Regions from separate parts of the Mycobacterium sp. NGS64 genome, predicted to be linked through region 3. Evidence: riboswitches for the same ligand, from Rfam matches in the RefSeq annotation. Region 3 holds a riboswitch; each other region holds the start of a gene.
What was found. Region 3 has a riboswitch for cobalamin ahead of metE (5-methyltetrahydropteroyltriglutamate--homocysteine S-methyltransferase). Riboswitches for the same ligand answer to the same signal wherever they lie in the genome.
Positions count from the first base shown of each region.

Region 1: linked by a shared signal. The riboswitch ahead of AC5Y4S_RS05285 (PPE family protein) and the one ahead of metE (5-methyltetrahydropteroyltriglutamate--homocysteine S-methyltransferase) in region 3 are both predicted to bind cobalamin.
Region 2: linked by a shared signal. The riboswitch ahead of AC5Y4S_RS05730 ((2Fe-2S)-binding protein) and the one ahead of metE (5-methyltetrahydropteroyltriglutamate--homocysteine S-methyltransferase) in region 3 are both predicted to bind cobalamin.

Region 1 covers NZ_JCALCI010000001.1:1,049,952-1,060,554, forward strand. The annotation lists gene AC5Y4S_RS05265 (nickel-dependent hydrogenase large subunit) at 1-1,119, opposite strand, end outside; gene AC5Y4S_RS05270 (NADH-quinone oxidoreductase subunit B family protein) at 1,166-2,221, opposite strand; gene hypB (hydrogenase nickel incorporation protein HypB) at 2,534-3,304, opposite strand; gene AC5Y4S_RS05280 (hydrogenase maturation nickel metallochaperone HypA) at 3,333-3,668, opposite strand; cobalamin riboswitch at 3,787-3,967, shown strand; gene AC5Y4S_RS05285 (PPE family protein) at 4,055-5,776, shown strand; gene AC5Y4S_RS05290 (adenosylcobinamide amidohydrolase) at 5,815-6,573, opposite strand; gene nicT (Nickel transporter NicT) at 6,598-7,692, opposite strand; gene AC5Y4S_RS05300 (Fur family transcriptional regulator) at 7,794-8,270, shown strand; gene mtr (mycothione reductase) at 8,258-9,652, opposite strand; gene AC5Y4S_RS05310 (alpha/beta hydrolase) at 9,663-10,603, opposite strand, start outside.
Region 2 covers NZ_JCALCI010000001.1:1,143,375-1,153,977, forward strand. The annotation lists gene AC5Y4S_RS05715 (glycosyltransferase) at 1-806, shown strand, start outside; gene AC5Y4S_RS05720 (PE family protein) at 827-1,327, opposite strand; gene AC5Y4S_RS05725 (DUF3046 domain-containing protein) at 1,500-1,694, shown strand; gene AC5Y4S_RS05730 ((2Fe-2S)-binding protein) at 1,805-2,476, opposite strand; cobalamin riboswitch at 2,516-2,647, opposite strand; gene recA (intein-containing recombinase RecA) at 2,814-4,946, shown strand; gene recX (recombination regulator RecX) at 4,912-5,430, shown strand; gene miaB (tRNA (N6-isopentenyl adenosine(37)-C2)-methylthiotransferase MiaB) at 5,485-6,990, shown strand; gene AC5Y4S_RS05750 (Rv2732c family membrane protein) at 6,978-7,580, shown strand; gene AC5Y4S_RS05755 (DUF349 domain-containing protein) at 7,577-8,908, opposite strand; gene AC5Y4S_RS05760 (DMT family transporter) at 9,431-10,393, shown strand; gene AC5Y4S_RS05765 (class III extradiol ring-cleavage dioxygenase family protein) at 10,414-10,603, shown strand, end outside.
Region 3 covers NZ_JCALCI010000002.1:674,347-684,949, reverse strand. The annotation lists gene AC5Y4S_RS11555 (CaiB/BaiF CoA transferase family protein) at 1-1,018, opposite strand, end outside; gene AC5Y4S_RS11550 (LLM class flavin-dependent oxidoreductase) at 1,011-2,378, opposite strand; gene AC5Y4S_RS11545 (GntR family transcriptional regulator) at 2,441-3,118, shown strand; gene AC5Y4S_RS11540 (hypothetical protein) at 3,115-3,327, opposite strand; gene AC5Y4S_RS11535 (DUF3556 domain-containing protein) at 3,438-5,192, shown strand; gene metE (5-methyltetrahydropteroyltriglutamate--homocysteine S-methyltransferase) at 5,263-7,533, opposite strand; cobalamin riboswitch at 7,691-7,827, opposite strand; gene AC5Y4S_RS11525 (cytochrome P450) at 7,909-8,859, opposite strand; gene AC5Y4S_RS11520 (SDR family oxidoreductase) at 8,922-9,578, opposite strand; gene AC5Y4S_RS11515 (TetR/AcrR family transcriptional regulator) at 9,607-10,167, opposite strand; gene AC5Y4S_RS11510 (aldo/keto reductase) at 10,232-10,603, opposite strand, start outside.

The DNA of each region.
Region 1 (10,603 bases), on a different contig from region 3:
CATCACCCAGCTGTACTTGCCGCCCTCCATGTCCCGCTTCTGGGGGTGGGGGTTGGTGTGCTGGTTCCACGGGTGGCGTCGGTCCACCGCGTTGCCCAGCGGGTCCGTCTTGACGAACATCTCCTGGTCGGTCCAGTCGTCGTAATACGAACTGCCCAAAAGGATCCGGATGCCGAGGTTGATGTCGACCAGCGAGTGGGTGACCAGCTTGCCGTCGACCACCACGCCTGGGGTGACGAACATCGCGTTGCCCCAACGCTCCATGTCCTTGTATGCGAAGTTGCACACCTCGGGGTCCTGGAACGAGCCCCAGCAGCCGAGCAGCGTGCGCCGCAGCCCGACCTTCTCGTAACCGGGCAGTGCGGTGTAGAAGAAGTCGAACAGGTCGTCGTGCATCGGCACGACCTTCTTCATGAACTCGACGTAGCGCATCAGCCGCGCCATGTAGTCCGTCATCAGCTGAACGGTCGCGACGGTGCCGATGCCGCCGGGGTACAGCGTGGACGGGTGGACGTGGCGGCCCTCCATGAGGCAGAACATTTCTCGCGTCCAGCGGCTCACCTGGAGCGCCTCCCGGTAGAACTCTCCGCTGAACGGGTTGAGCGAGCGCATGATGTCGGCGATCGTGCGGTACCCGTGCGCGTCGGCGTGCGGCGCCTCGGTCTTCTCCGCCAGCGAGAGCACGCTCGGGTTGGTCTCGGAGACCATCTTCTCGCAGAAGTCCACTCCGACCAGGTTCTCCTGGAAGATGTTGTGGTCGAACATGTACTCGGCGGCCTCGCCGAGGTTGATCAGCCACTCGCCCAGGTGCGGCGGCTTGACCCCGTACGCCATGTTCTGCGTGTAGCAGGAACAGGTGGCATGGTTGTCACCGCAGATGCCGCAGATGCGGCTGGTGATGAAGTGGGCGTCGCGAGGATCCTTGCCCTTCATGAAGATCGAGTAGCCGCGGAAGATCGACGAGGTGCTGTGGCACTCGACGACCTCCTTGTTCTCGAAGTCGATCTTGGTGTAGATGCCGAGGCTGCCCACGATCCGGGTGATCGGATCCCAGGCCATGTCGACGAGCTGGCCGGGCTCCCGCTTGGCGGTGGTCGGCTCGGGGACGATAGTTGTCATCGAAGTCCCTCCGGGTGATGCGAAATTGAACGAAGCGTGCCGCGACCTACCAGGTGCGGCGGGCCCCGGTGGTGAGTTGGTCGCCGTTGTGGCGCCACTTCGGCTCTTTGTCGACGGTGCGGCCCGTGACGCCGCGCAGGCTGCGGATCACGCTGCCGTACAACCCGACCGCGGTGCTGGACAGCTTGCCGCCGGGCGGCTCGTCCATGAACGGCATGAACTTGTCCGGGAAGCCGGGCATGGTGCATCCGATGCAGATGCCGCCGACGTTCGGGCAGCCGCCCACACCGTTGATCCACCCGCGCTTGGGCACGTTGCATTTGACAACCGGGCCCCAACAGCCAAGCTTCACAATGCATTTCGGTGAGCCGTATTCGGAGGCGAAATCACCCTGCTCGTAGTAGCCGGCGCGGTCACACCCCTCGTGCACGGTGTTGCCGAACAACCACTTCGGGCGCAGCGCGTCGTCGAGCGGGATCATCGGCGCCTGACCGGTCGCCATGTAGAGCAGGTAGGTCAGCGTCTCGGACAGGTTGTCCGGTTGGATCGGGCAGCCCGGAACGCAGACGATCGGGATGCCGGCCTTGCTCTTCCAGTCCCAGCCGAGGTAGTCGGGCACGCCCATCGCGCCGGTCGGGTTGCCGGCCATCGCGTGGATGCCGCCGTAGGTGGCGCACGTCCCGACCGCGACGATCGCGGTGGCCTTGGGCGCCAGCCGGTCGAGCCACTCGCTGGTGGTCATCGGCTGGCCGGTGGCCGGGTCATTGCCGAACCCGCACCAGTACCCCTCATCCTTGATCTTCTCGTTCGGGATGGATCCCTCGACGACGAGCACGAAGGGCTCGAGCTCGCCGCGATCGGCTTTGAAGAACCACTCGAGGAAGTCGTCGGCCCCGCCGTTCGGGCCGCATTCGAAATCGATCAGGGGCCAGTGCACGGCAACCTGAGGCAAGCCAGGAAGCGCACCGAGTGCTATTTCCTCGACGCTGGGCTGGGTGGCGGCAGTCAACGCCACCGAATCGCCGTCGCAACTGAGGCCCGCGTTAATCCATAGAACATGGATCAATGTTTGTTCTGCTTTGACTGCTGCTTCTGTTGGCATGCTGCAGCTTTCCGGAGCCGGGCTGGAAGCTCCTGCGCCGCCGGAGTCGACCGTCGGCCCACTTGCGCAGCGCTGATTTTGGGTCTACTCCCGCCTCAGTCGGTTGTCAACGGTCCACCGGTTGCCGGCAAATATACAGATGTGCTATTAGCCTCTGTTTGCCCGCATTGACGTTGCGGGACAAGGGATTTCCGCCGTCGGCCGCGCGGTCGGCCAACCCATGAGCAAGCCTAACGAAGCACCGGAGAATCCTCATCGTGTTGCAAGTGATTGGCAGGTCCGTCATGCGAGCCAATCGCAGTACGGCCGACCTCAGTCCTCGGAGTTCGTCGCGAATCGCCGCAGCCATCCGAACCAGGCGCCCATGCCGGCGCCGGTGCGCGCGCTGACCGGCAGGATCTCGGCCGTGGCGTTGACTTCGCGGACGTGCGAGATGTACGCGTCGACGTCGACATCCAGGTAGGGCACCAGGTCAATCTTGTTGAGCAGCACCACGTCCACCGAGCGGAACATCACCGGGTACTTCAGCGGCTTGTCCTCGCCCTCGGTGACGGAGTACACCATGGCCTTGGCGTGCTCGCCGACGTCGAACTCCGCCGGGCAGACCAGGTTGCCGACGTTCTCGATGATCACCAGGTCCAGGCGGGGGAGGTCGAGGCCGGGCAGGGCGCGATTGACCATCGGCGCGTCGAGGTGGCATTCCCCGCCAAACCCATTGCTGGTGTTGAGCAGTGACACCTGGGCCCCGCGCCCGCTGAGCTTGGCCGCGTCCAGATCGGTGGCGATGTCGCCCTCGATGACGCCGATCGCGAATTCGCCGGCGAGCTCGTCCAGCGTCGACTGCAGGATGGTGGTCTTGCCCGACCCCGGGGAGCTCATCAGGTTCAGCGTGCGGATCCCGTGGCCCTCGAACGCCGCCCGGTTGGCCGCGGCGAGGACGTCGTTCTCGGCGAAGATCGCCTCCAGCACGTCGATGCGCTGCTTGCCCGTCTGGTATTGACTGTGGTCCCCGTGCTCGTGATCGGGATGGTCGTGATCGTGGGTGTGCACGGTTCCGTCGTCGTGCCGGTGAAATCTGCCCATGGTCAAATCCGTTCGGGGGGAGCGTTTTTCACGAGACGTCCAAGGACGTCACCAGGAACTCGTTGCCGTGCAGCACCTCGACGTCGGGGCTGTCGCACTGCGGGCACCAGATCGACCAGGCCGAGGTGATCTCCGATTCGCGGCCACACGAACGGCATCGCACCTCGGCGCCGACACACTCGAGTTCCAGCTCGGCGTCCGGCATGTCCTCGGAATCCCGGACCAGTGTCCAGCAGAACGACAGCGATTCCGGCACCACCTGGCGCAGGGCCCCGATCCGCACCCGCACCACGTCGACGTGCCGGCCCTCGGCGTGGGTCTTGACCAGACCGGCGATGGCCTCGCACAGCGACAGCTCGTGCATGGCACTTTTCTACACCCGAACCGGTGGTCGCCTGAACTCAAGCGCAACTCGATCTCAGCGCTGATCGGGGATCGTCTGGTCTGGGTTTGCCCGATTCTGGCAAGTTCAGGCCCGGGACGATGTCGGGGTGCGACAATATTCCGCGTAAGGCGATGACGACGCAGGAAGCCGGTGCGAATCCGGCGCGGTCCCGCCACTGTCATCGGGGAGCGACCCTCACGAAGCCACGGCCACCGGTCGGAAGGCGAGGCGAGCAGCGATCCGAGAGCCAGGAGACTCGCGTCATCGTGTCCTGCTACCCGGGGCGGAGTACCCCGAGAGAGCTGGCCTGTCATGGCGCCGAAACCTCGTTGTCGAACCATCACTTTCGAATTCGGTCGTCTCCGATGACCGGCCCAATCTGGATGGCTTCACCGCCAGAGGTCCATTCGGCTCTGCTGAGCAGCGGGCCGGGGCCCCGTCCGCTACTGGCCGCGGCAGAGTCGTGGACCTCGTTGAGCATCGCGTACACCGAGACGGCCGAGGAGCTGACCGCGCTGATGGCGGGGGTGCAGGCCGGGGCATGGGAGGGCCCGAGCGCGGCGGCGTATGTGGCCAGCCACGCCCCCCATATCGCCTGGCTCGCGCTAGCCGCCGCCGACAGCGCGGCGACGGCCGTCCGACATCAAGCTGCGGCCACCGCCTACACCACCGCCCTCGCTGCGATGCCCACCCTGGCCGAGCTGGCCGCCAACCACGCCACCCACGCGGCGTTGCTGGGGACAAATTTCTTCGGCATCAACACCATCCCCATCGCACTGAATGAAGCTGACTATGCACGGATGTGGATCCAGGCCGCGACCGTGATGAGCGTCTACCAGGCGGTCTCGACCACCGCCGTGGCCTCGTCCCCGCAGGTGCCGGCGGCGCCGAAGATCGTGAATCTTCATGCGTTGGTGGAAACGTTCTACCAGGCCTTCCCGTTGCCTCCCGACACGGAGAACCAGGTCATGGCCTGGCTGACGAAAATTGGTTTCGTCGACTACTGGAACAACGTCCTAGAACCGCTGAGCAACGCGCTGTACGACAATCCCTTCTTCGCGGCGATGTTTTCGGGGTTTGATCCCTACCTGCCCCTGCTGGGTAACCCACTGATCTTCCTCAGCCCGTCCAACATCGCGTTCGCCCTGGGCTACCCGATGGATATCGGCTCCTATGTCGCGTATCTGTCGGAAACGTTCTTCTTTATCGGACTGGATCTGACGGCGGCGCTCGCTAGCGGCGATCCCGCGACGATCGGTTTCACCATCCTGTTCACCACCGTCGAAGCCGTCGGCACGATCATCACCGACACCATCGCGTTGCTCAAGACGCTGCTCGAGCAGACTGCCGTGGTCCTGACGGTTTTCGTGCCCCTGATAACCGCTCCCATAGTGGCGGTGGCCGCCGGCGCGGTGGCGCCGATTGGCCTCGCCGGCTTGGCGGGACTGGCCGCCCTGCCGCCGGTACCTCCCGTCGCGCCGTCCATCATGCCGCCGGTCGTTGCACTGTCGCCCAGCATCCCGACCCCCGCCTCTTCTCCGACGCCGGCTCCGGTGGAGGCCACCGCGCCGGCCGCTACACCCGCAGCGCCCCCGCCGTCGGCCACCCCACCGACGATGACCGGGGCGGGTACCGGTGTGGGCATGGAAGGCTTCGCCTATCTGGTGGGCGACCTGAGCGCGGTTGCCGGCGCGGCGGCGGCCGGCAAGGCCCGAAAGAAGGCGCCGCAACTCGACAACGTCGCCGCGCCCGCGACCGCGGCGACACCCATAGAAAAGAACAGAACGCAGCGGCGCCGGCGCACAAGGACGCAGATGCTCGGGCGCGGTTACGAATACATGGATTTGGACGACGCAATCGATCCGGGCGAAGACCCGGTTGACGCGGCGGCGGCATCGGCAACTGGCGCCGGGCCGCAGGGGTTCGCCGGAATCGCCACCAAAACCGGCGCTGGACCGGCAGGGCTGACCATCCTGGCCGACGGTGCGTTCGACGGCAGCCCGCGCATGCCGATGATTCCGAGCACGTGGAGCGGCGACTCACCAACGCAGGAAGAGCCATCCGATGGAGGAAATGGCACCGTGTGAAACGCAGCCAGCGGCCGGCGGTTCGACACCGTTGGCGCTTACGCGTGTTTGTGCGTCCACGGGTCGTAGCACCGCTCGGGCGATCCTGAAATCCAGGACCGGGCACCGGCGAGCACGGCCGCGTGCACCGCTCGTGCGATGCGGGCGCCGAACGCCGAGCGCGGCCCGCCGTACGTCTCCGGGGTCCCGTCCGTCGGGCAGTGCACAACAACCGCGTCCGAGGCGGTTCCGGTGGCCGGCACCCCGGCGTCGTACAACGCTTGCACTTTCGCCTCCGTTGCGGTGGCTACGGCGTTGACGAGGGCGGCATGAGACAGCCGCACCGGCACCGCAACCACGATGTTGATCGTCCCCACCCGGTGCTCGTCACCGTCGGTCGGCGGTCGTTGCTCCACAGTCTGGTAGTCAGCGAACGCGGTCGTTTGGACGCCGGGCCGCATCTCGCGGCGGAAGTGCCGGTCGGGCGCGGCCGCCCAGGCCGGGCTGGAGAGCCCAACCGTCGCGGCGGCATGCACGCCGCTGTCGTCGGCGCTGTGGTGCCGGGTCACGTCGACCGCGGTGAGTAGCCCGCAGCCGGCGCCGACCAGCTTGAGCGCGGTACCGATCTCAGTCAGGTGGCGGTCGGGGTCGGTCCGGTTGTAATCGAGAGGGACCGTTGCGTTGACCACCCAGTCCCGGGCGCCGATGCCGCCGCCGAGCGGGCCCGACGAGATACACAGTCGAGGCTCGGCGAATTGCCAGAGAAGCACGGGGATCGACCGACTTTGTTCCACCCGCGCGGTCAACCTGGGCTGCACGATCTCATCCTGGTTTGCAGCCGGCTAAGTCGCGGACTCTGGCTCCGGCGAGGAGAACGTCCACTTTTCCTCGATGCGCCCGTAGCGCCAGACCAGCAGCGCGACCGCCCACGTGAGGACGAACATGCCCACGACGGCGAAGCCGACGGCGTTGAGGTCCAGGCCGGCCAGCCACCGCCAGAAGGGACCGTGCCACCCCAGCTGGCCGGCGAACAGGCCGAGCAGCTCGACGGTCCCGATCAGTAACGCGATCACCACCGACAGCCCGGTGATGGTGATGTTGTAGTAGATCTTGCGCAGCGGGCTGGCGAAGGCCCAGCCGTAGGCGAAGTTCATGAACGAGCCGTCGATGGTGTCCAACAGGCACATGCCCGCGGCGAACAGCACCGGCAGACACAGGATGGCGTACCACGGCAGGCCGGCCGCCGCGCTGGTGCCGGCCAGCACCAGCAGCGCCACCTCGGTGGCGGTGTCGAAACCCAACCCGAACAACAGCCCCACCGGATAGAGGTGCCAGGACTTGGTGATCGATCGCGTGAGGCGGCCGACGAACCGGTTGATCAGCCCGCGGTTCTGTAGTCGCCGTTCGAGCTCGGATTCGTCGTAATGACCGCGGCGCAGGCGCGCGAGCACGCGCAGGATGCCCACCAGCACGACGATGTTGAGGATCGCGATCAGGTAGAGGAACACGCCCGAGACGCTGGTGCCGATCAGGCCGGTGTAGTGATGCAGCGTCGACGAGTCGTCCTCGACCGGCCCGACTACCGCTTTGACCCCGGTCGCCAGCAGCACCGCCAGCGCGAAGACCACCGTGGAGTGGCCCAGCGAGAAGAAGAAGCCGACGGCCAGGGGGCGCTGCCCGTCGCCCATCAGCTTGCGGGTGGTGTTGTCGATGGCGGCGATGTGGTCGGCGTCGAAGGCGTGGCGCATGCCCAGGGTGTAGGCCGTCAGCCCGACGCCAATGCCAAAAGCCTTGCCGCCCAAGTCAAGTCGCGCCGGATCGACGAGCAGGACCAGGGTGCCCCAGCCGATCACATGCAGCGCGGCGATCACCGCCAGCATCGAGCCGAGCCGCCACCACTCCGCCGGCGCCAAGGCGCTTCGCACGTTACCGGCCACGATCACGACATTAGGGAGCGTCGCGAGCCAATTGCAAGCGGATTGCAGGAGTAGCCAGGGGAAAACTGGCAATCCGGGGTGTCGGCCGCGACACTGAGAAGATGACGCCCAAGGCCTCCAAACAGGCCACCGCGCTGGACCCCGCCGTCACCGAACGGATCGGTGGTCTCCTTCGGGCCCACGGGCTGCGGCGGATGGCGTCGCGGATCCAGGTGTTGGCCGTGCTCGAGCCGGTCAACGGCCACCTGCCGGTGGCCGAGATTCACCAGCGGGTGCGTGCGTCCCTGCCGCCCGGCACCCCGCCGCCCGACGTCGCGACGATCTATCGCACCGTGACGACGCTGGTCGACCAGGGCGTGCTGCACGCGCTGACCCTCGAGGGCGGCCTGACCACCTACGGCCTGGCCACCGCCCCCCACCACCACGCGGTGTGCACCCGCTGCGGCTCGATCATCGAAGTGCCCGCGCGGCAGCTGAGCTCGGCGCTCGAGCACGCGATGGCGGGCAGCGCGTTCGCGCTGTCGGAGGCGGCCGGCTTGACGCTGCACGGGCTGTGCCCGCAGTGTCAGCGCGGCTGAGGGGGGCGCAGGCCCAGTAGGGCGTTCTCGACCGCCTCGGGCAGCGCCGGATGAATCCAGTACTGGCCGCGCGCCATCTCCGGCGCGGTCAGACCGAAGCTCATCGCCTGGATCAGCGGCTGGATGATCGACGACGCCTGGTGGCCCATGATGTGCGCGCCCAACAGGCACCCGGTGTTGCGCTCGGCGATGAGTTTGACGATGCCGGTGGTGTCCTCCATCGCCCAGCCGTAGGCGACGTCGCCGTAGTCCTGGACGGCGACCGAGATGTCGAATCCGCGTGCGATGGCCTGGTTTTCGGTGAGGCCGACGGTCGCCAGCTGGGGATCGGTGAACACCGCCGACGGCACGAATCGGTGGTCGGTCACCGCCATCGACTCGGTGTCGTCCCAATCGCACAGCAGGTTGTGCTGCACGACGCGCGCCTCGTGGTTGGCGACGTGCTTGAGCTGGTACGGCGACGAGACGTCGCCGAGCGCGAAAGCGCCGCGCGTCGAGGTGCGTTGGTATTCGTCGACCACCACCTGGCCGTTCTGGACGTCGATACCGGCCTGCTCGGCGTCCAGCAGGTCGCCGTTGGGCAACCGGCCTGTCGCCACCAGCAGCACGTCGGCGTTCAGGGTGGAGCCGTCGTCGAGCTCGAGGGCGACGCCGGAGCCGCGGTTGGCGGCGCGAGCGACCATCCGGTGGGTGCGCAGCTCCCATTTGCGCGAGGCGATGCGGGTAAACCGTTTGCAGATCGTGTCGTCGAAGTGGCGCAGCAGCGTGGAGCCCCGGACCACCAGGGTGACCCGGACGCCAAGTGCGGAAAACACGTGCGCGAATTCCGTTGCCACGAAACCACTTCCGATGATCACGAGGTGCTCGGGCAGTTCGGGGATGCGCATGATGGTGTCGCTGGTGTGGTAGTGCACGTCAGACGCAAGAATGGTCGAGGGGATCACCGGTCGCGAGCCCGCCGCGATCACCACCTGATCGGCGGTGAATTCTTCGCCCGCGTCGGTGCGCAACAGGAATCGCCCGTCGGATTGGACCGGTCTGAACCGGGTGTGCCGTTCGTACAGATCGACATTGGGCAACGAGCGCCGGTACTCTTCGCCGCTCATCGAGATGGGGTCGATGCGCCCGAAGACACGCGAGACGATGTCGTCCCAGCGCACCCCGTCGATGTGCGCGTCGACGCCGTAGCGGCCCGCCTCGCGCACGGTGGCCGCGACCTCGGCGGCGTAGACGAACATCTTCGTCGGGATGCACCCGACGTTAAGGCAGGTGCCGCCGAAGGTGCCCTGCTCGCAGATGGCGACGCGCTTGCCGGCGTACCTGTCGTCCAGAATGGTGTTGCCCGAACCGGTTCCGATGATCGCGAGGTCGTACGTTTCCATGCTCGGGCCGTCACCCCTTCCCCGGGGACGCCGGCGCGGGGCTGTTTTGGCTGCCGAGGTAGTGGTCCAGCCACAGGTCCAGTTCTCGATAAGCGGTGCGCCGCGGTTGGGCCAGCGACAGGAACACGTCGTGTTTGGCGTCGGGCACCGGGACGATGGTGGTGCGATTGCCGATGCAGCCCGCCCACTTGGCGATCTGGGTGACGTCGAGGACCGCGTCGCCGGTTTGCATGGACGCAGGGTCGTTGGTTTCGCGCACGGTGCGGTCGGAACGCAGGATCAGGTTGGGCACTCCGACGTCGAGCCCGCGGTGCAGGCGGGCCTGGCCGCGGCGGATGGCGTGCAACCAGCCGAGGGTGATCGGGAAGCCGCCCAGCGGCTTCCACTGCAGGTTGTAGTCGAACTCGCCGTGGTAGTCACGGTGCAGGGTGGTGCCGTAGCCACCTTCGGTGGATCCGCGGACCACGCCCTTCGACTTCACCCGGGACAGGCCGGCGATCACCGCCGAGGTCACCGAGTGGCGCAGCACCGCGGGGCCGTGCAGGTCGAGGAACGGGCTGTTGAGGACCAGGCCGCCGACCCCGGCGTGCGCCGCGGGATTGTGCCGGCGCAGCCGGTCCAGCCACAGGGGCACGATGAGCCCGCCGGAGGAATGGCCGTAGACCAGGACCTTGGCTCGCCGGCCGGAGGGGCCGGGTTCGCGGATGGCCGCCAAGGCGTGCTCGAGTTCGGCGTCATAGTGGGCCAGGTCGGTGATGAAATGCGGGGTCTGGCCGTCGCGGCGCGATCGGCCGCACTTCTGCAGGTCCAGCGCGTAGAAGGCGAAGCCACGCTCGGCGAAGCGATCCGCCAACTCGGTGTGGAAGAAGTAGTCGGTGTAGCCGTGCACGGCCAGGGCGGCGTGCCGCGCGTCCGACGGCTCGCCGCGGCGGACCAGCGTCGCCACGATCT
Region 2 (10,603 bases), on a different contig from region 3:
ACCTGCCGTCGAAGGGGCTGCCGCCGATCGGCAGCGGGCTGGCGCCGGGCACCGGCTTCCGCGGCCGGCTGCGCGACGCCAGCATGCGGGCGCTGACGGGGCGATCCTGGCGCGCCGGCATCAAGCAGCGCGCGGCCGCCCGGCTCGAGATCGGGCTGCCCGCCGTCGACCCCGGGCCGCTGCGCCGCCTGATCGCCACGCTGCCGGCCCTCGAGGTGCCGCGCCCGGACTGGCCGCAGGAGGCCGTCGTCGTCGGGCCGTTGCACTTCGAGCCCACCGATCGAGTGCTCGAGGTGCCGCCCGGCCCCGGGCCGGTGGTGGTGGTCGCGCCGTCGACCGCGTCGACCGGGACGTCGGGCCTGGCCGAGGCCGCGCTGCAGTGCCTGATACCCGGGGAGACGCTGCCGGCGGGCTCGCGCCTGGTGGTCTCGCGGCTGGGTGGGGCCGAGCTGACGCTGCCGCCGTACGCGGTGGCCGGGCTGGGGCGCCAGTCCGAGCTGCTGGCGCACGCCGACCTGATGGTCTGCGGCGGCGGCCACGGGATCGTGAGCAAAACGCTGCTGGCCGGCGTGCCGCTGGTCGTGGTCCCCGGCGGCGGGGACCAGTGGGAGATGGCCAACCGGGTGGTGCGCCACGGGAGCGGACGGCTGATCCGGCCGCTGACCGCCGACGCGCTGGTGGCCGCCGTGGGCGAGGTGCTGTCGTCGCCCGGCTACCGCAACGCCGCGCGCCAGGCCGCCGCCGGCATTGCCGACGTCGCCGACCCGGTGCGGGTGTGCCGCGAAGCGCTGGCTTTAGCGGGGTAGCTCAGCGTCTTGCAAACCGCTCACGCCAGGCGACCAAAGATCAGTAGTGGTTGTCCAAGCTTTGCCAGCCTTTCTCGCAGTTCCCCGCTCTTCTCAATCTCCTGACGAAGCTCCCTCCGCAGCCAACTGATCCGTTCCTCAGTTTGCCCCCATTCTTGCTTCACCTGCTCGCGTTCCTGGGCTAGCTTCGCCTCTAGTCCGGATATTTTCGTTTCTACCTTGGATATAACGGAGGCAGAGTTGGCCGCCTCTGTGGCGGTGTATCCCCCGGCACCCGTGCTCAACGCCTGGGCAAACTGGTCGTGAAATCGCCCGGCCTGCCCGATCAGCGTTTGAAACTCTTGGGCTTGGCTGGAAAACAGCGACGCGACTGCAGCCGACACTTCGTCTTCGGCTGCGACCGTTATCTGCGTGGTTGGCCCTGCCGACGCGGTAGTCGCCGACTTGATCGTCGAACCGATATTGGCCAAATCCGAAGCCGCAGCCATCAGGGCCTCCGGCTCCACGGTGACAAACGACACCTGACCTCCCATTCAGCCACTTTCGAGAATGTCGCCGCCATCGGTGACGGGGCGATAGTAATCGCTGAAATGCCCGCGCGCACAAGGATTCAGGCAGCTGGCCCCAGCCGGTTTTGCGGGCGCGATCACCAGGTTCGTTGGCCGGCAAGACCGGCTCGGTATGTTGGCGAGCGTGCGGCTGACGGAGTTCAACGAGCGGGTTGTGTTGCGGTTCGGATCCACCTACGGCGCGTCGGTGCTGGTGGATCACGTGCTGAGCGGGTTCGGCGGCCGCACCGCCGCCCAGGCGATCGAGGACGGGGTCGACCCCCGCGACGTCTGGCGCGCCCTGTGCGCCGATTTCGACGTGCCGCGCGATCAGTGGTGAGTTTGCTTTGGCGGCGTTGAGTGTGAGCTGGCGGCTTTGAGTATGTGCTGGCGGCGCGATCCGGGCCTGTTTACCGCCCTGGATACACACGCAAAACCTTGGCTGCACACTCAGCGGCCCGGGCGCTCCCGCCGAAACACGCAGTCGCCGCAGACCGATCGCCCGGGCACGCGATAGAACAGGCAACAGCTGCGACGCCGGAAGCCCAGATGCGAGCCGGTGATCACGCCGGACCCGGCCAGCATGCCAGTGTCCAGCAGCGACTCGGTCATCTCGACGATCGCGGGCCGCAGGTCGGGACGCGCAACGAGCAGCGCCCGGGACGCTCCGACCAGCGCGGACGCGATGTTGCCCGCCAGCAGGGCGGGCGCCAGCTTGACCCGCAGGCCGGCGGCGAACGGTTTCATGTGTCCCCGGACGACGAGGCGGTACAGCAACTTCGCCGACGGGCGGTCGACGGCCTGCCCGACGGGCTCGGGCATGCGCAGCTGCGCCCCGTCGTCGGCGCGCTGCAGGCATTTGAGATCGGGGATCACGCCGTGGCCCAGCGCACACGCCAGCACCGGCGACCACAACCGCGTGGCGTGGCCGAGGTGAACCAGCGAGGCGGCGATCCGCAGGTCCGACGTGTGATAGCGCTGCGCGGTCGCCTCGATCAGGTCGGCGAACCCGTCGGCGTATGACTGCCCGACCGGATGCCACCCGGCCGCGTCGCCGCCCACCGTGAACGTGAAAAACCTTTTGTAGGAAGATATTTCGGCCAGCTCGGCAGAAATGTCCATGCGCAACCAACCCTCTCTGGGGAAATCCGCCCCAGTTCTCGTGAGGAAGCGCTGACGGTGAGTATCTGGCTCTCGGGTCGGGACGTGTCCGTCCCCGATCACAGTGGCGGGACCGCACCGGATTCGCACCGGTTTCCTCAGGTTGTCAGCCCCGTCAGCGCCTTGTCGGTAGCAAATGTTGCCACACGCCATCGGACGCCCGGCGTGTCACCTTGAATCGAACAGGTGTTCGGCTACTGTGGTGAGCGTTCGGGGACTTGTCGGACCCCGCGCCTAGGGTCACCGCCAACCGACCGATACCGGTCAGAAGAACCCAACGACGATAGGAAGAGGCATCATGACGCAAGCCCCCGACCGCGAGAAGGCCCTCGAGCTGGCGATGGCCCAGATCGAGAAGAGCTACGGCAAAGGCTCGGTGATGCGTCTCGGCGACGAGATGCGCCAGCCGATCTCGGTCATCCCGACCGGATCCATCGCACTGGACGTGGCATTGGGCATCGGCGGCCTGCCACGCGGCCGGGTCGTGGAGATCTACGGCCCGGAATCCTCGGGTAAGACCACCGTCGCGCTGCACGCGGTGGCCAACGCCCAGGCCGCCGGCGGCGTCGCGGCGTTCATCGACGCCGAGCACGCCCTGGACCCGGATTACGCCAAGAAGCTCGGCGTCGACACCGACTCGCTGCTGGTCAGCCAGCCGGACACCGGTGAGCAGGCGCTCGAGATCGCCGACATGCTGATCCGTTCCGGCGCCCTGGACATCCTGGTCATCGACTCGGTGGCGGCCCTGGTGCCGCGCGCGGAGCTCGAGGGCGAGATGGGCGACAGCCACGTCGGGCTGCAGGCCCGGCTGATGAGTCAGGCGCTGCGCAAGATGACCGGCGCGCTCAACAACTCGGGAACCACGGCGATCTTCATCAACCAGCTCCGGGAGAAGATCGGCGTGATGTTTGGGTGCATGAACTATTCGACCCGAGTGACTCTTGCAGATGGCACCACCGAAAAGATCGGCAAGATAGTCAACAGCAAGATGGACGTCGAGGTGCTGTCCTACGACCCGAAGACGGACCAGGTTGTGCCTCGCAAGGTTGTGAGCTGGTTCAACAACGGGCCGGCGGAACAGTTCCTCCAGTTCACCGTCGAGAAGTCCAGCGGTAACGGCAAGTCGCAATTCGCCGCGACGCCCAACCACCTCATTCGCACACCGGGCGGCTGGACAGAAGCCGGTGACCTCATCGCAGGCGACCGGGTGCTGGCCACCGAACCCCATCTGCTCAGCGATCAGCAGTTCCAGGTGGTATTGGGATCGCTGATGGGTGACGGGAACCTCTCATCCAACCGACGCGATCGCAATGGGGTCCGTTTCCGTCTGGGACACGGCGCCAAGCAGTTGGAGTACCTGCAGTGGAAGACCGCATTAATGGGCAACATTCGGCATTCGGTGCGAGAGAACGCAAAGGGCGCGAGCTTTGTCGACTTCACCCCACTGCCGGAGCTCGCTGAATTACAGCGCGCGGTCTATCTCGGGGACGGCAAGAAGTTCTTGTCCGAGGAGTATCTCAAGGTGCTCACGCCCCTGGCTCTGGCTATTTGGTACATGGATGACGGCTCATTCACCTTGCGTTCCAAGGGATTGCAGGAGCGTACGGCAGGTGGCAGCGGGCGCATCGAGATTTGCGTCGAAGCCATGAGCGAAGGCACCCGTGCGCGGTTGCGTGAGTACCTGTGTGATACGTACGGCTTGGATGTGCGTCTGCGTCAGGCTGGTTCAGCCGGTAAGGCGGTGCTGGTGTTCTCCACCGCGGCAACCGCGAAGTTTCAGAAGCTGGTGGCGCCGTACATGGCGCCGTCCATGGAGTACAAGCTGTTGCCGCGCTTCCGCGGTCAGGGGACGGTGACGCCACAGTTCGCCGAACCCACGCAGCAGTTGGTACCGGCCCGCGTTCTCGATGTGCATGTCAAACCGCACACCCGGTCGATGAATCGGTTCGATATCGAGGTCGAGGGCAATCACAATTACTTCGTTGACGGAGTGATGGTGCATAACTCGCCCGAAACGACAACGGGCGGAAAGGCTTTGAAGTTCTACGCGTCGGTGCGCATGGACGTGCGCCGGATCGAGACGCTCAAGGACGGCACCAACGCGGTCGGCAACCGCACCCGGGTCAAGGTCGTCAAGAACAAGGTGTCGCCGCCGTTCAAGCAGGCCGAGTTCGACATCCTCTACGGCCGCGGCATCAGCCGCGAGGGCTCGCTGATCGACATGGGGGTGGACCAGGGCTTCATCCGCAAGTCCGGTTCGTGGTTCACCTACGAGGGCGAACAACTCGGCCAGGGCAAGGAGAACGTGCGCACCTTCCTGATGGAAAACGCCGACATCGCCAACGAGATCGAGAAGAAGATCAAGGAAAAGCTCGGCATTGGCGCCGTGGTGACCGATGAAGACGTCCTCCCCGCCCCCGTCGACTTCTGAGCCCTCCCGCGAGGAGCAGGCGCGGGCGCTGTGCCTGCGCCTGCTCACCGCGAGATCGCGCACCCGGGCCGAGCTGTCCGGTCAGCTGTCCAAACGCGGGTACCCCGACGACGTCGCCGAGCGGGTGCTCGACCGGCTGGCCGCCGTCGGCCTGGTGAACGACGCCGAGTTCGCCGAACAGTGGGTCGAGTCCCGGCGGGCCAAGGCGGGAAAGAGCCGACGCGCGTTGGCCGCCGAGCTACGGACCAAGGGCGTCGGCAAAGAGCTGATCGGCGCCGCGCTGGCCGGGATCGACGCCGCCGCCGAGCGGGACCGGGCCGAAGAGCTGGTGCGGGCCAAGCTGCGCCGCGAGACGCTGACCGACGAGGCGCGGGTGACCCGCCGGCTGGTGGGGATGTTGGCGCGCCGCGGCTACGGCCAGAACCTGGCGTGCGAGGTGGTGCTCGCCGAGCTGGCCGCCGAACGCGAGCGCCGCCGGGTCTAAGCTGCGGGTTCATTCGGCCGACCCAGGTCGCCGTACCATGGCCCCGTGACTTCGATGGTGGCCCGAGATGTTTCGGGAGCGCGTACCTACCAGGTGCGCACCTACGGCTGCCAGATGAACGTCCACGACTCGGAGCGGCTGGCCGGCCTGCTGGAGGCGGCCGGCTACCGGCGCGCGGACGACGGGGCCGACGCCGACGTGGTGGTCTTCAACACCTGCGCCGTGCGGGAGAACGCCGACAACAAGCTGTACGGCAACCTCAGCCACCTGGCCCCGCGCAAGCGCGGCAACCCCGACATGCAGATCGCCGTCGGGGGCTGCCTGGCCCAAAAGGACCGCGACGCGCTGCTGCGCAAGGCGCCGTGGGTCGACGTGGTGTTCGGCACGCACAACATCGGATCGCTGCCGACGCTGCTCGACCGCGCGAGGCACAACAGGGTCGCGCAGGTGGAGATCGCCGAGGCGCTGCAGCAGTTCCCGTCGTCGTTGCCGAGCGCCCGCGAATCCGCCTATGCCGCTTGGGTTTCCATCTCCGTCGGGTGCAACAACACCTGCACGTTCTGCATCGTGCCGTCGCTGCGCGGCAAGGAGGTCGACCGCAGCCCGGCAGACATCCTCGCCGAGGTCCAATCGCTGGTCGACGACGGCGTCCTCGAAATCACCCTGCTGGGCCAGAATGTCAACGCCTACGGAGTGTCCTTCGCCGACCCCGCGCAGCCCCGCGATCGCGGCGCCTTCGCCGAGTTGCTGCGGGCGTGCGGGCGCATCGACGGGCTGGAACGTGTGCGCTTCACCTCGCCGCACCCGGCCGAGTTCACCGACGACGTCATCGAGGCGATGGCGCAGACACCCAATGTCTGCCCGGCGCTGCACATGCCGCTGCAGTCCGGGTCCGACCGGGTGCTGCGCGCGATGCGCCGCTCCTACCGCGCCGAGCGCTACCTGGGCGTCATCGACCGCGTGAGGGCGGCGATGCCGCACGCGGCGATCACCACGGACCTGATCGTCGGATTTCCCGGCGAGACCGAAGAGGATTTCGCCGCCACCCTCGATGTCGTTCGGCAGGCCCGCTTCGCGGCGGCGTTCACCTTCCAGTACTCCAAACGCCCCGGCACCCCCGCCGCCGACTTCGACGGCCAGCTACCGAAAGCCGTTGTGCAGGAACGCTACGAGCGGTTGGTCGAGCTACAGGAGCAGATCTCGCTGGAGGGCAACCGCGCGCTGGTCGGCCAGACCGTCGAATTGCTGGTCGCCACCGGCGAAGGGCGCAAGGACGCCCGCACGGCACGCATGACCGGACGCGCGCGCGACGGCCGACTGGTGCACTTTGCCTGCTCCGATGCGTCGAACGATCAGGTCCGGCCCGGCGACATCGTCACCGCGGAGGTCACCGGGGCCGCGCCGCACCACCTGATCGCCGACGCCGGCATCCTGCGCCACCGCCGCACCCGGGCCGGCGACGCCCACGCCGCCGGGCGGCGCCCGCGCACGATCGGCCTAGGCATGCCGGCTGTCGGGCCGGCCACCGATCCGCTCGAAACCCTGGGATGTGCCCGATGAAGAAAGAACACACCGACATCGACGCGCTGCGGGCAGAGATCGAGGCGGCCGAACGCCGCGTTGCCGGCGAGATCGAGCCCGGCCCAAGGGCTTTGGTGGTCGCGATCCTGGTGTTCGTGCTGCTGGCGTCGTTCATCCTGCCGCACACCGGGCACGTGCGCGGCTGGGACGTGCTGTTCTCCAGCCATGGCGCCGGCGCCGCCGCGGTGTCCCTCCCCTCGCGCGTGTTCGCGTGGCTGGCGCTGGTGTTCGGCGTGGGCTTTTCGATGCTGGCGCTGATGACACGGCGCTGGGCGCTGGCCTGGGTGGCGCTGGCGGGCTCGGCGATCGCGTGCGGCGCGGGGCTGTTGGCGATCTGGTCGCGCCAGACCGTGGCCGCCGGGCATCCCGGGCCGGGCGTGGGGCTGATCGTCGCGTGGATCACCGTGATGGTGCTGACGTTTCACTGGGCCCGCCTGGTCTGGGCGCGCACCGTCGTGCACCTGGCCGCCGAGGAGGAGCGGCGCCGGGTCGCCGCAGCGCGGCAGTCGATGACCCTGCTGGACACCCTCGACAAACCAGATGACCCCGAGGCCCCGCCGAAAGGCTAGGACCGCCGCGTCAGCGCCGCGGCGGCCGCGTCGGCCCACTGCCGCCACTGTTCGGCATTGGCCCTGGCCTCGTCGGCCTCCTTGGTCCGGCCGGCCGCCGCGGCCTTCTGCGCCTGCTGTTCGTACTGCTCGGCGCGGGTGCGGAATTGCTCGGCGCGGGCCTGCGCCTGCGGGTCGGACCAGTCGGCGTCGCCGGCGTCCCGCACCTTCTTCTCGACCGCGCGCAGGCGGCGCTCCAGCTCGGCGGAGCGTTCCCGCGGCACCTTCCCGATGGCATCCCACTTGTCGGCGATGGACCGCAACGCCGCCCGCGCCGCGTCGAGGTTGCTGGTGTCGATCTTTTCCGCCTCGGCCAGCAGCGCCTCCTTCGCGGTGGCGTTGGCGCGAAACTCGGCGTCCTTTTCCGCCGCGGCCGCGTTGCGGGCGGTGAAGAAGCAATCCTGGGCCGCCTTGAAGCGCTTCCACAGGGCGTCGTCGACCTCCCTGGTCGCCCGCCCGGCCGCCTTCCATTCGGTGAGCAGCTTGCGGAATTCGGCGCTGGTGGCGGTCCAGTCCGTCGAATCGGACAGTTCCTCGGCGCGCTCGCAGAGCCGTTCCTTTGACTGCCGGACCCCCGACCGCTCCCGGTCCAGCTCGGCGAAATGGGATCCGCGCCGCCGGTTGAAGGTGTCCCGCGCGGCCGAATAGCGCTTCCACAGCGCGTCGTCGACCTTGCGGTCCAGGCCGCTGATCGTCTTCCACTCGTCGAGGATGGCGCGCAACCGGTCGCCGGCGGCCTTCCACTGTGTCGCGTTGGCGGCCAGGTCTTCGGCCTCGGCGGCCAGGGCCTCCTTGCGGGCGGTCTGGGCGGCCCGGTGCTCCTCGCGCTTGGAGCGGCCCTCGGCGATGGCCGCGTCGGCGCGCTCGACCAGGCCGGCCAACCGGGCCGCGAGCCCGTCGACGTCCCCCAGAACGCTCGCGGTCGGCAACGTCTCGGTCAGCGCCGACGCGTGCGCCCTGATCTTGCGGGCGTCCCCGGTGCCCGACGCCAGCCGCTCCTCCATCAGCGTGACCTCGGTGCTCAGGTCGTCGAAGCGCCGGCCGAAGTGGGCGAAGGCGGCCTCGCGGTCGCCGGCCTGCCAGGAACCGACGATGCGCTCGCCCGCCGAGCTGATCAGCCAGACGGTGCCGTCGTCGTCGACGCGGCCGAACCGGTGCGGATCGCTGGACGGGTGGGCGACCACTGGGACAGGTCGCGGTCCCGGGCTCACGGGCCGGGGTCCGGGGCGCGGGCCCGGGCGCGGCACTGGCTTGGGGGAGGCGTTGCTGCCGGGCTCGTCGGACGTCATGCGCTCGTCACCAACCCTTCTGCAACTTTCGCGCGGTGGTGTTCCGCGCGCCTGCCGCGCGTGGCGGCTCCCTTAACGCTCTTTGACCGTTTCCAACAGTATTCAAGCAGCTTGGCGGGCGAAGCGCGCCTACTGATTTGGCGCGCCCGGCCTTCGCCGTGCGTCGGCTAGCGTCGCAAACGCCGGGCCGGGCCCACACACCGCCCTGGGCGGGGACCCGGCGCACCGGGGATAACGGTTCGATTCCACCGTCGCTCCGACCATTTGGCGGCGTTGCCCGGCCCGGTACGGTGGCACAGGCCGGTGGTCGTTTTCTCGCCGTGGCGTCCGAAGGGGTGATCGCGATGCCCGAATCGCAAGATTTCCCGGAGGTTTTTCGCAGGTGCGGCCCGGTTCGTCGACGGACCGCCGGGGTTCGCTGGGGTCGAGACCCCGGCGCGCCCCACTACAGTGGTCGTTGAATTGTTAGGTAACGGCACGTGTACAAACAGCTTTCGGGCGGAACGCTGGTGAGGGGTCCCCATGTCGAAAGTTGACATCGCCGCGCTGATCGCCTTGTGCGCGGCGCTGGCCTCCGCGGTCGGCGACGTGATCCGGCAGCGGTCCGCGCACGAGATCACCGACAAGGAAGTCGGCCACCTCGAGCTGTTCCGCATGTCGTTGCGCGACAAGCGGTGGTGGATGGGCGGGCTGGCCGCGATCGCCAACTACAGCCTGCAGGCCGGTGCGCTGGCGTGGGGGTCGGTGGTCCTCGTGACATCGCTGCAGGTGACCGCGCTGCTGTTCGCGTTGCCGATCTACGCGCGCCTGACCAGCCAACGGGTGACCCGCTGGGAGTGGGTCTGGGCGGTGGTGCTGGCGGCCGCCTTGGCGGTGGTGATCATCGTCGGCGACCCGACGGCCGGCAACCAGCGGGCGCCGCTAGAGACGTGGCTCATCGTGGCCGTGGTGATGGGTCCCACGCTGGTGCTGTGCGTGCTGGCGGCGCGGGTCTGGAAGGGGCGTCCGGTCGCGGCGGTGCTGCTCGCGGTGGTCGCGGGTTCCTCGCTGGCGCTGTTCGCCGTGCTGACCAAGGGCGTCGTCGAGGTGGCCGAGGAGGGCGCGGGTGCGGTGTTGACCGCGCCCGAGTTCTACCCCTGGCTGGCGGTCGCGCTGTGCGGAATGGTCTTTCAGCAGTCCGCCTTCCGCGCGGGCGCGCTGACCGCGTCGTTGCCGACTATGACGGTGGCCAAGCCGGTGGTGGCGGGCGTGCTCGGGGTCACGGTGCTGGGCGAGACGCTCTACACCAAGGGGCCCGCCGCGTTCGTGCTGGTTTCGGCGGTGGCCCTGGTGATCATCGCGACGGTCGCGCTGGCGCGCGGCGAGGCCGCCTCGATCGCGGCGGAGGTGGGCCGAGACGTCGTGGAGGCGCGCGAGGCGTTGGCCGCGCACGATGTCCCCCCGGTTCCACCGCCCACGGCGGAGAGCAGCCCGACGATCACGTAGCGCCTGGTTAGTGTGGTTGCGTGCTGAGCGCCATCGCGATCGTTCCCGCCGCGCCGGTGCTCGTTCCCGAGCTGGCCGGAGCGGCCGCCGCCGAGGTGGCCGACCTGACCGCGGCGGCGCTGGCCGCGGCCGCCTTGTTGCCGCCGCGCTGGGTGGCGATCGGGACGGGCCCGGCCGACGAGGTCGTCGGCCCCGACTGCAGCGGCACGT
Region 3 (10,603 bases):
GCTGTTGGTCCTCGACGGACACGAACACTTCACGATGCGCTAGGTGTTCGTCGCCGACCAGGTCCCGGATGTCATAGACGGGCGCCGCGGCCACCTCGTGCGCTTCGAAAACCGCCATCGCCTCCGAAAGCGTCTTGGTGACAACCCAATCGGCGACCGCCTCGTCGACCTCGGGGGCGCGAGCCAGACGCCGCTGCGGGTCCGAGAAGTCCGGATCCGTCACCAGGTCGTCTCGGCCGATCGCGCGGAAGACCCGTAGCGCCAGCGCCGGTGAGCTGCCGGACATGGCCAGCCACCGCCCGTCGGCCGTCTGGTAGGTGTTGCGCGGCGCGGAGATGTCCCACCGGTTGCCGGCGCGCTCGGGTACCAAACCCAATTGGTCGTAGCCCAGCAACACCTGCTCGAGCAGCCGGGCCAGCGGATCGATGAGATTGACGTCGATGAGCTGGCCCGGCCCCCCGCGCACGTCGCGGTGGTAGAGCGCCATCATCACCGCGTAGGCGGCGTTCAGCGACGCGACGCCGTCGGCCAGCATGAACGGCGGCAGCGTGGGTGGACCGCCGGCCTGGCCGGTAATGTGCGCGAATCCGCTCATCGCTTCCCCTAGGGTGCCGAAGCCCGGGCGCTGGCTTTTCGGCCCGGTCAGCCCGTAGCCGGTGATGTGCAGCATCACGATCCTGTCGTTGACCGCGCGCAGGCTCTCGTAGTCCAGGCCCCACTTCCGCAACGTCTGCGGCCGCGTGTTGAAGATGGCGACGTCGGCATGCTGCACCAGGCGGCGCACCAGCGCCTGACCCGCCGCGCAGCGCAAGTCGAGCGTGATCGATCGCTTGTTGCGCGATATCGACTTCCACATCAGGCCGACCCCGTCGCGTTGGTTGCCCCACTCGCGGATCGGGTCGCCACGCCGTGGTTCTTCGACCTTGATGACGTCGGCGCCGAATTCGCCCAGATAGGTCGCCACCAGTGGGGCGGCGGCCAGGGTGGCGAGGTCGAGCACCCGGAGCCCGTCAAGCACCGGCGCCCACCAGGCTGTTCGAAGGCCGTTGCAGCCCAAGGTGTCCCCGCAACGTCGACGACTCGTACTCGGTGCGGAACAGGCCGCGGCGCTGCAGCTCGGGGACCACCATGCGCACCACGTCTTCGAAGGCGCCGGGCAGGTGCGTCGCGGCCAAGACGAAGCCGTCGCATGCCTCGCTTTCGAACCAATCCGCCATCTGTTCGGCGACCTGTTCACCGGTGCCGACGAAGCGAGGCCCCTGCAAGAGGGTGGCGCGGTGGTTGGCCAGGTCGCGCAACGTGACGGTGTCCCCACCGATATGGGTGCGCAGGTTCTGCACCAATCCGCGGATGCCGGACACCGAGGCAAGCAGTTCGTCGGTCACCGGGTCGTCGAGATCGTGTTGGGCGAAGTCGTAATTCATCAACTCGGACAGCAGCGTCAGCGACGCCATCGGATGGACCAGATCATTGAGGAACAACGCTTCGCGGTCCTTGGCGTGGGCCTCCGACTCGCCCACCACCGCGTAGGCCATCGGACAGATACGAACGGCGGCCGGATCGCGGCCGGCATCGGCGATGCGGGCCTTCTGGTCGGCGTAGTGGCTGCGTGCTATCTCGATCCCCGGATCACCGGTAAAGATCAATTCCGCCCAGCGAGAGGCGAATTCGCGGCCGCGCCCCGAGGAGCCCGCCTGGATGATGACGGGGCGGCCCTGCGGGGTGCGGGGCACGGTCAGCGGTCCGCGCGCAGAAAAATACGGCCCGACGTGGTTCAGCTCGTGCACCTTGCCCGGGTCGCCGTAACGGCCGGACTCCCGGTCGTGCACTACGGCGCCGTCTTCCCAGGTGTCCCACAGGCCGGTGACCACGTCCATGAATTCGTCGGCGCGGTCGTAGCGTTCGTCGTGCCCGAGGTGGGCGTCGACGCCGAAGTTCTGCGCCTCGCTGTCGTTGACCGATGTGACCACGTTCCAGGCCGCGCGGCCGCCCGAGAGGTGGTCCAGCGTCGCAAAGGTTCTGGCGACGTGGAAGGGCGCGTAGTAGGTGGTCGAGTAGGTCGCCCCCAGGCCGATCTTCGACGTAGTCTGCGCCAGCACGCCGAGGATCAAGCCGAGATCCAGCTTGACGGGGCGGGCGCCGTACTGAACCGCATCCGAGACACTTCTGCCGTAGACCCCCGGCATCGCCAACCGGTCGTCGAAGAACATCAGGTCGAAACAGCCCTCTTCGAGTTGGCGCCCGATCTTCGCGTAGTAGGAGGTATCGAGGTACCCGTGCTCCGTGGCCGGGTGCCGCCATGAGCCCGCGTATACCGAGGTACTGCCCGCCTGCATGAAGGCGACCAGCGCCATGTTGTCCGTTCGTCGCGTAGCCATGATTAAAATCTAACATCTGATATATCAGATTTCAAATGTGTGATGTCGGGTAAAGTCTCACCATGCCTGGTGTCGACGACATCGCGGCCACGGTGCGCGAGCGTGCCGCGCGTGAGCTGCGCAACCGCATCCTCACCGGCGCGTTGCCCGCCGGGTCACGGCTCGACCTCGACGCGATCACCGAGGAGTTCGCCACCAGCCGCACTCCCGTGCGAGAAGCATTGCTGGAGTTGTCTTTCGAGGGTCTCGTCCGCGTCGCTCCGCGCAGCGGCATCACCGTCATCGGTGTCAGCTCCGGCGACGTGTTGGACAGCTTCACCATCCTCGGCGTGCTGACCGGACAGGCCGCCGCCTGGGCTTCCGAGCGCGTGACGCCCGAAGAACTCGGCAGGTTGCGAGCGCTGGCGGCCGACGTCGCCTCCCGTTCGGGAGACGACAGCATCGGCGAAGCGAACTGGCTCTTTCATCAAGAAATTCACCGTGCGGCGCACTCGCCGCGACTGCTTGCTCAGATCAGGCATGCCGCCCGCGTCGTGCCGACGAACTTCCTCACGCTGTTTCCCGAGCACGAAAAGCAGTCGCTCAACGAGCACGAGGAACTACTGGATGCGCTGGAGAGCGGAAACGCCAAGGGGGCCCGGTCGATCGCGGAACGGCACGTGCTCGATGCCGGTCGCTCACTTGTCGAATGGCTTGAACAGCGCGGAGACAGCTTTCTAGCGCCGACGGTCCAGACTTAGGACGGCCCACCGTACTGCCACACCAGAGAATGCGCGCCGGTCATGGTGGGGTTGCACCACATCGTGCGGCCGTTGGCGTCGGTGGTGGTGGCGTGCAATACGGTGCAGGAATCACCCGGCGCGGGTGCGTCGGCCCGGGCCACACTGGCGCTGGCGATCAGTGCCGAGGCAGCCATCAGCGCCGCGACGAGATATCGAAGTCTGCTCATGGTGGAGTTCTCCTAGCGACTTCACGGTATCCGCCGGTTAACTTGCGGGCAAAAGATTCTTTGCCCCTACCCAAGCCATACGCCTAGAACGCGTTCTAACCTGTCAAACCATGGGATTTCTCAAGCCCGAGCTGCCCCAGCTCGACATGGAGGAATGGAACAAGGGCACCCGCAGCGAGAAGATCCGTCCGATGGCCCGACATTGGGCCGAGGTGGGCTTCGGCACGCCGGTCGCGCTGCACCTGTTCTACGTGCTCAAGATCCTGCTCTACATCCTCTTCGGATGGCTGTTCGCCTCGGCCACCAAGGGACTCGGCGGGTTCACCAACGTCGCGCACTGGTGGTCCGAGCCGATCGTCTTCGAAAAGGTCGTGCTCTACACGATGCTGTTCGAGGTGGTCGGGCTGGGCTGCGGCTTCGGGCCGCTGAACAACCGGTTCTTCCCGCCCTTGGGCTCGATCCTGTACTGGATGCGGTTCGGCACCATCCGGCTGCCACCGTGGCCGGATCGCGTCCCGCTGACCCGCGGCACCACCCGCAAACCGGTGGACGTCTTCCTCTATGCGGCGCTGCTGGTGATGACGCTGTGGACTCTGTTCGTCGACGGGACCGGCCCGGTGCCGGAATTGGGCACCAGCGTCGGGCTGCTGCCGACCTGGCGCATCGTGGTGATCCTGCTGATCCTCGCGGCGGCGGGGCTGCGCGACAAGGTGATCTTCCTGGCCGCCCGCGGCGAGGTGTACGCGGCGATGACCGTGACCTTCCTCTTCGGCGGGGCCGACATGATCGTCGGGTCCAAGGTGGTGTTCCTGGTCATCTGGATGGGCGCGGCGACGTCGAAGCTCAACAAGCACTTCCCATTCGTGATCTCCACGATGATGTCCAACAACCCGCTGGTGCGGCCCCGCTGGCTGAAGCGGCAGTTCTTCGAGAAGTTCCCCGAGGACCTGCGGCCGGGGCGGCTGTCCCGGTTCCTGGCCCACGTGAGCACGGCGATCGAGATGTTGGTGCCGCTGCCGCTGTTCTTCTGCCACGGCGGCTGGCCGACGACCGTGGCGGCGTTCGTCATGGTCTGCTTCCATCTGGGGATCCTGTTGTCCATACCGATGGGCGTGCCGCTGGAGTGGAACGTCTTCATGATCTTCGGTGTGCTGTCGTTGTTCGTCGCGCACGCCCGGCTGGGGTTGGCGGACCTGAAGCATCCCGTGGTGGTGGCGATCCTGTTCGTCGTCATCGCGGGGATCGTGGTGCTGGGCAACCTGTTCCCGCGCAAGATCTCGTTCCTGCCGGGCATGCGCTACTACGCCGGCAACTGGGACACCACGCTGTGGTGCATGAAACCGTCGGCCAACGACAAGATCGGGCGGGGCATCGTGGCGATCGCCAGCATGCCGCAGGCCCAGCTGGAGCGGTTCTACGGCAGCCCGGAAGCCGCCCAGATCCCCATCTACATGGGGTACGCGTTCCGCGGGTTCAACACGCACGGCCGGGCCCTGTTCACGCTGGCGCACCGCGCCATGGCGGGCCAGAACGAGGACGACTACCTCATCACCGACGGCGAGCGGATCTGCAGCACCGCCATCGGCTGGAACTTCGGTGATGGCCACATGCACAACGAGCAGCTCATCACCGCCATGCAGCAGCGCTGCCACTTCGAGCCCGGTGAGGTGCGGGTCGTACTGCTCGACGCGCAGCCGATCCACAAGCAGACCCAGGCCTACCGGCTGGTGGACGCGGCCACCGGCGAGTTCGAGCGCGGCTTCGTGCGGGTCGCCGACATGGTGACCCGCCAGCCCTGGGCCGACGACGTGCCGGTCCAGGTGCTGTCGGAGCCGGCCGACGAGCCGGCCGAAAAGCCGGAATAGGTTCACGAGCGTAACCACACTGCGAGATTTCGGTCCAAAAATCGCAGTGTGGTTACGCTCGCGGCAAAGGCTAGGCGCCCGCCCGGACCTCCCGGGCCGCGGCGACCATGTTCCGCAGCGACGCGGTCACCTCGTCGGGGTTGCGGGTCTTCAGCCCGCAGTCCGGGTTGACCCAAAGCCGTTGCGGCGGCACCGCTCTCAGCGCCGCCCGCAGCGACTCGGCCATCTCGCCCTCGCTCGGCACCCGCGGTGAGTGGATGTCGTACACGCCCGGGCCCACGCTGTTGGCGAAGCCGACCGAGTTCAGGTCGTCCAGCACCTCCATGTGCGAGCGCGCCGCCTCCAGCGACGTGACGTCGGCGTCCAGGTCGGCGATGGCGCCGATCACCTCGCCGAACTCCGAGTAGCACAGGTGGGTGTGGATCTGCGTCGAGTCGGCCACGCCGGAAGTCGCCAGGCGGAAAGCCGCCACCGCCCACCGCAAGTAGTCCTCCTGCTGGGCGCGGCGCAGCGGTAGCAGCTCGCGCAGCGCCGGTTCGTCGACCTGGATCACCGCGATGCCCGCGTCCTGCAGGTCCACGGTCTCGTCGCGGATGGCCAGCGCCACCTGGTTGGCGGTGTCGGCCAGCGGCTGGTCGTCGCGCACGAACGACCAGGCCAAGATGGTGACCGGCCCCGTCAACATGCCCTTCACCGGCTTGTCGGTGAGGGACTGGGCGTAGCTGATCCACTCGACGGTCATCGGGTGGGTCCGCGCGACGTCGCCGTACAGGATCGGCGGCCGCACGCAGCGGCTGCCGTAGGACTGCACCCAGCCGTTCTGCGTCGCGAAGAAGCCCTCCAGCTGCTCGGCGAAGTACTGCACCATGTCGTTGCGCTCGGGCTCGCCGTGCACCAGCACGTCCAGGCCCAGTTGCTCCTGCAGCGCGATGACGTCGGCGATCTCCTTGCGCATCTTGGCGACGTACTCGGCCTCGTCGATCTCGCCGGCCCGAAAAGCTGCGCGCGCCTTGCGGATCGCCGACGTCTGCGGGTACGAGCCGATCGTCGTGGTCGGCAGCGGCGGCAGGTGCAGCCGCGCCTCCTGGCTGGCGCGGCGTTCGGCCGCGCCGCCGCGGTGCGTGCCCGACGCGACGATCTCGTCGATCCGGGCGCGGACCCCGTCGTTGTGCAGCCGCGGATCGCTGCGACGGGAGGCGACGGCGGCGTTGGACGCCGCGATCTCGTCCGCGACGGCGTCGCGCCCGTCACACAGGGCGCGCGCGAGAGTGACGACCTCACTTACCTTTTCGGCCCCGAACGCCAGCCAGCTGCGCAGGTTGTCGTCCAGCCCCGTTTCGGGCTCCAGCGAATACGGCACGTGCATGGTGGAGCACGACGTCGAAACCGCCACGCTGGCAGCCGAACCCAGCAGGGCCGTCAGCTTGGCCAGCGCCGACTCCAGGTCCGTGCGCCAGACGTTGCGTCCGTCGACGACGCCGGCCACCAGCAGCTTGCCGGACAGTTCCGGGATGCCCGCCACCGCGGTGCCGGCACCGGCGACCAGGTCGACGCCGATGGCTTCGACGGGCGTGCGGGCCAGCCCTGCCAGCGCCGCGCCGGGGTCGCCGAAGTAGGTGGCGACGTGGATCGCGGGCCGGTTGCTCGCCGAACCGAGCGCGGCGTAGACGGCCTCGGCCAACGCGGGCGCGTCGGGGGAGATGTCGGTCACCAGGGCCGGCTCGTCGAACTGCACCCACTGGGCGCCGTGCTCGGCGAGCAGCGAGAGCAGCTCGGAGTAGATCGGCAGCAGCTCCCGCAGCCGCTCGATCGGCGCGCCGCCGCCGTTGATGCCCTTGCTCAACAGCAGGAAGGTGATCGGACCGATGACCACCGGCCGAGCGGGAATACCTTGCGCAAAGGCCTCTTTCAGCTCCGAGAGCACCTTGTCGGGGTTGAGCGCGAACCGCGTCGCGGGCTCGATCTCGGGGACCAGGTAGTGGTAATTGGTGTCGAACCACTTCGTCATCTCCAGCGGCGCGATGTCGTCGTTGCCGCGGGCGAGGGCGAAATAGCGGTCCAGTTCGTCGGGGACTTCGCCGGCCCGCACCGGTAGCGCGCCGAGCATGACGGCCGTGTCGAGCATCTGGTCGTAGTAGGAGAAGGTGTTCACCGGCACCGAGTCCAGGCCCGCGGACGCGAGCTGGGACCACATGTCGCGGCGCAGGGAAGCGGCGACGGATTCCAAGTCCGATCGGCTGGTGCGTCCGGCCCAGTAGCCCTCGGTCGCGCGTTTGAGTTCGCGTTTCGGGCCGATGCGCGGGGAGCCGGTAACCGTTGCGGTGAAGGGTTGCGAGGTCACGATTTCGTCCTATCGATCGACGGGGCGCTCACCGCCGCGGACGCGCAGCCGATCCGATCACGGTGAACGCCTTCGGGTTACACCGCACCGGACACGGCCAAACGCCCAATCCACGAGGCGATGAGCCGCCGGACGCGGCGCGCCCGGCACCGCTGGCAGGTCTTCGGACTCGCAGGCGCGCACCGGGTGGTGCTCCTAGTGGCCGTCGCTTCCCAGTCGTGAGACCAGTGCGTGTGACGGCGGTCGTTCCTGCTCACCGCTGCGGGACAGTCCCGGACTCCCACCGGGTTCCCTCTCGCGAGGCGGGTCTAACGTTGCCTCGCTCGATGCCGACGCCGCGGTCACGGCGACGGCAGACCAGCTGCGCAGCGGAGTCTACCGCGTCGACCGGTCCGAGGACCTCGCCACCAGCGGCAGCTTCGGCAGCCACAAAGAGTTCTCGGTGTTCGGGAACCCAGCCACCGGCCAAAAACCGGGAGCCGGCCCAAGATCGCCGGCCCGGTCGAGCCACTCCTCGACCAGCACCCGCAACACCTGGCGGACGATGTGCCCGCCACGGCAACGCATCGACCCCGCACCCAGGCTCCAATGTCGGTGCGCCCTAACGCCGATCACCAGATCATCGGTGGACATGGCGTCGCTGCCGTCCCGCTGGACCGCGGCGATGCACAACATCACGACCACGCCGGGCGGCATGTCCACCCCGGCGACGGTCATCGGCTGGGTGGTGAAACGTTGGCAGCCCTGCACCATCGGCTCCAACCGCAGGATCTCTTCGACGAACTCGCGGATCAGATCGGGCTGACGTCGAAGCGCGTCGCACAATTCGGGGCCGCGCGCCAACGCCAACAGGTGCCAGCCGGCGTGTTTGAACAGGTTGCGGCACGCCTCGGCAAAGACGTGGCCGGACCGCCCGGCCAGGTGCTCGGCGGGCAGCAGCCGCAGGCGCGACACGACGTCGAAAAGGGCACCGGCCATCGGCGCGGTCACATCGGCCACCGCGTCACCGCCACCGGCGGCGGCGAAACGATCGATCAGCTCGGCGGCGATCGGACGGAACACCGCCGCGATCTCGTGCGCTGATTTCGGCGCGAACAGCCGGTCGTGCACCTCGAGATCGCTTTCGGGAAGAGCCCGGGCGCGATCCAACCGGGGATCGTCCAGGTTCGCCAACACCTGCTCCCGCCCGACGACGAACACCCAGCTAGCCCCCGGGTCTCGCAAAACGGGGCCGGCCTCTCGCGCCAGGCGCCAACCCAAGCCGCGGTCCGTGCTCAGGGCGGCTGCCGCCTCGGGAGGAAAGACCGGGCAGTCGCCAAGCTTCACGCGCCCTGTCCTTCCATCCCTATCAGCGAATCCGCCCCGGAAGCCTCCGTGCGCAGCGGAGTTTACTGGTCAGCGAGTGCTTCGGCGATGGGGACGCCGTCCCCCTCGGCGCCGTTGTTGAATTCGATGGTGCGGCCGATGGTGGAGTCGTCGTGCAGCGACGCGGCCACCGCGAGCGCGACGTCGGCCCGGGAGACCTCGCCTTTTCCCCTGCCGATGACGATGCGCCCCGTCGGCTGTTCCAGGGTGAGGTGGCCCGGCCCCAGCACCGTCCAGTCCAGGTCGCTGGCGCGCAGGTGCGCGTCCGCGGCGGCCTTGGCTTCCGCGTACGGGAAAAACGAATTCTCGCTCGGCACACCATGATCCGGGCCCGCGCCGAAGTAGGACACCATCACGAACCGCCTGACGCCGGCCCGCACGGCGGCATCGATCACCCGGATCGCGGCGTCGCGATCGACGGCGTAGGTGCGGGCCGGGTTGCCGCCGCCCGCGCCGGCGGAGAACACGACGGCGTCGTGACCCGCCAGCAGGCCGGCCAGCGCGTCGGTGTCGAGTTGCTCGATGTCGGCCACCACCGGGGCGGCGCCGGTCGCGGCGACGTCGTCGGAATGGTCGGGGTTTCGGAAGACCGAGGTCACCTCGTCCCCGCGCTCGGTCAGGATGGGGGCCAGCCGCAACGCGACTTTGCCGTGGCCGCCGAAGACGATGACTCGTGCCATGACCCGACGGTACCCGCGGGAACGCGGGCTATCTGGGACGCAGTCCCTCGATCGCGAGCTCCATTATTCGTTTCGCCTGTCGCCTGCCCGCTGCACCTTCGCCGACCCGCCATAGCGAACTCATGAGCAGCAGGACATCCGCGGGGTCGAGATCGGGTCGCAAGGATCCGTCCCGCGCGCAGGCATCGAGCAACTGGCCGACCGCGGCGACGACGGGTGCGTATGTCTCATTGATCGCGTCCTGGGCCGCCGCGCTGTGCAGGGCGTCGCCCAGGCCGTGTTTGACGCGGACATAGTCGGCGGCCTTGTAGAACCACATGCGATACGCGTCCAAGGGCGGATGGGCTCGCAATAGCCTGGGCACCGAATTCACCAGTCGCTGCACGTCGTGGCGGTATACGGCGAGGATCAAGGCTTCCCGGGTGGGGAAGTGGCGATACAGCGTCCCCGCCCCGACCCCCGCGCGCTTCGCGATCTCGTTGAGAGACGCCGTGCCCGACTGGGCGAAGGCGTCGTGCGCCACCTCGATGATGTGCTCTCGGTTGCGCAGGGCGTCGGAGCGAATCCGGGCGACACCGTCGTCTGCCACAGGCCGCCACCTCCTCGTTCTGGTCAAAACCCCTTTGCCGCAGCACGAGGATAAGGCGAGATGGCTAACTGGCCGTGGACAACTGGGGTATCCGCTCCGCCACCGCCTGCAGCAGGGTGTCGTCGGAGACGCCCTGGAAGTCGTAGCGCGGTCTGTAGGGGGCTTCCAGCCTGTGCGTTTCGGCTTCGCTGAGCTCGAGGTCAAGCGAGGCGATCGCCTCGTCGATCTGGCCGATGCTGCTGGCCCCGACGATGGGCGCGGTCACCACGGGTTTGGAGCGCAACCAGGCGAGCGCCACCTGGGCCCGGCTCACGCCGCGCCCCTGGGCGACGGCGCCGACCGCGTCGACGATGGCCTTGTCGGAGTCGTCACCGACACCGGCGTACAGCATGTCGGCAAATCCGTCGTTCGATGCTCGCGCAGTGACTTTGGCGTC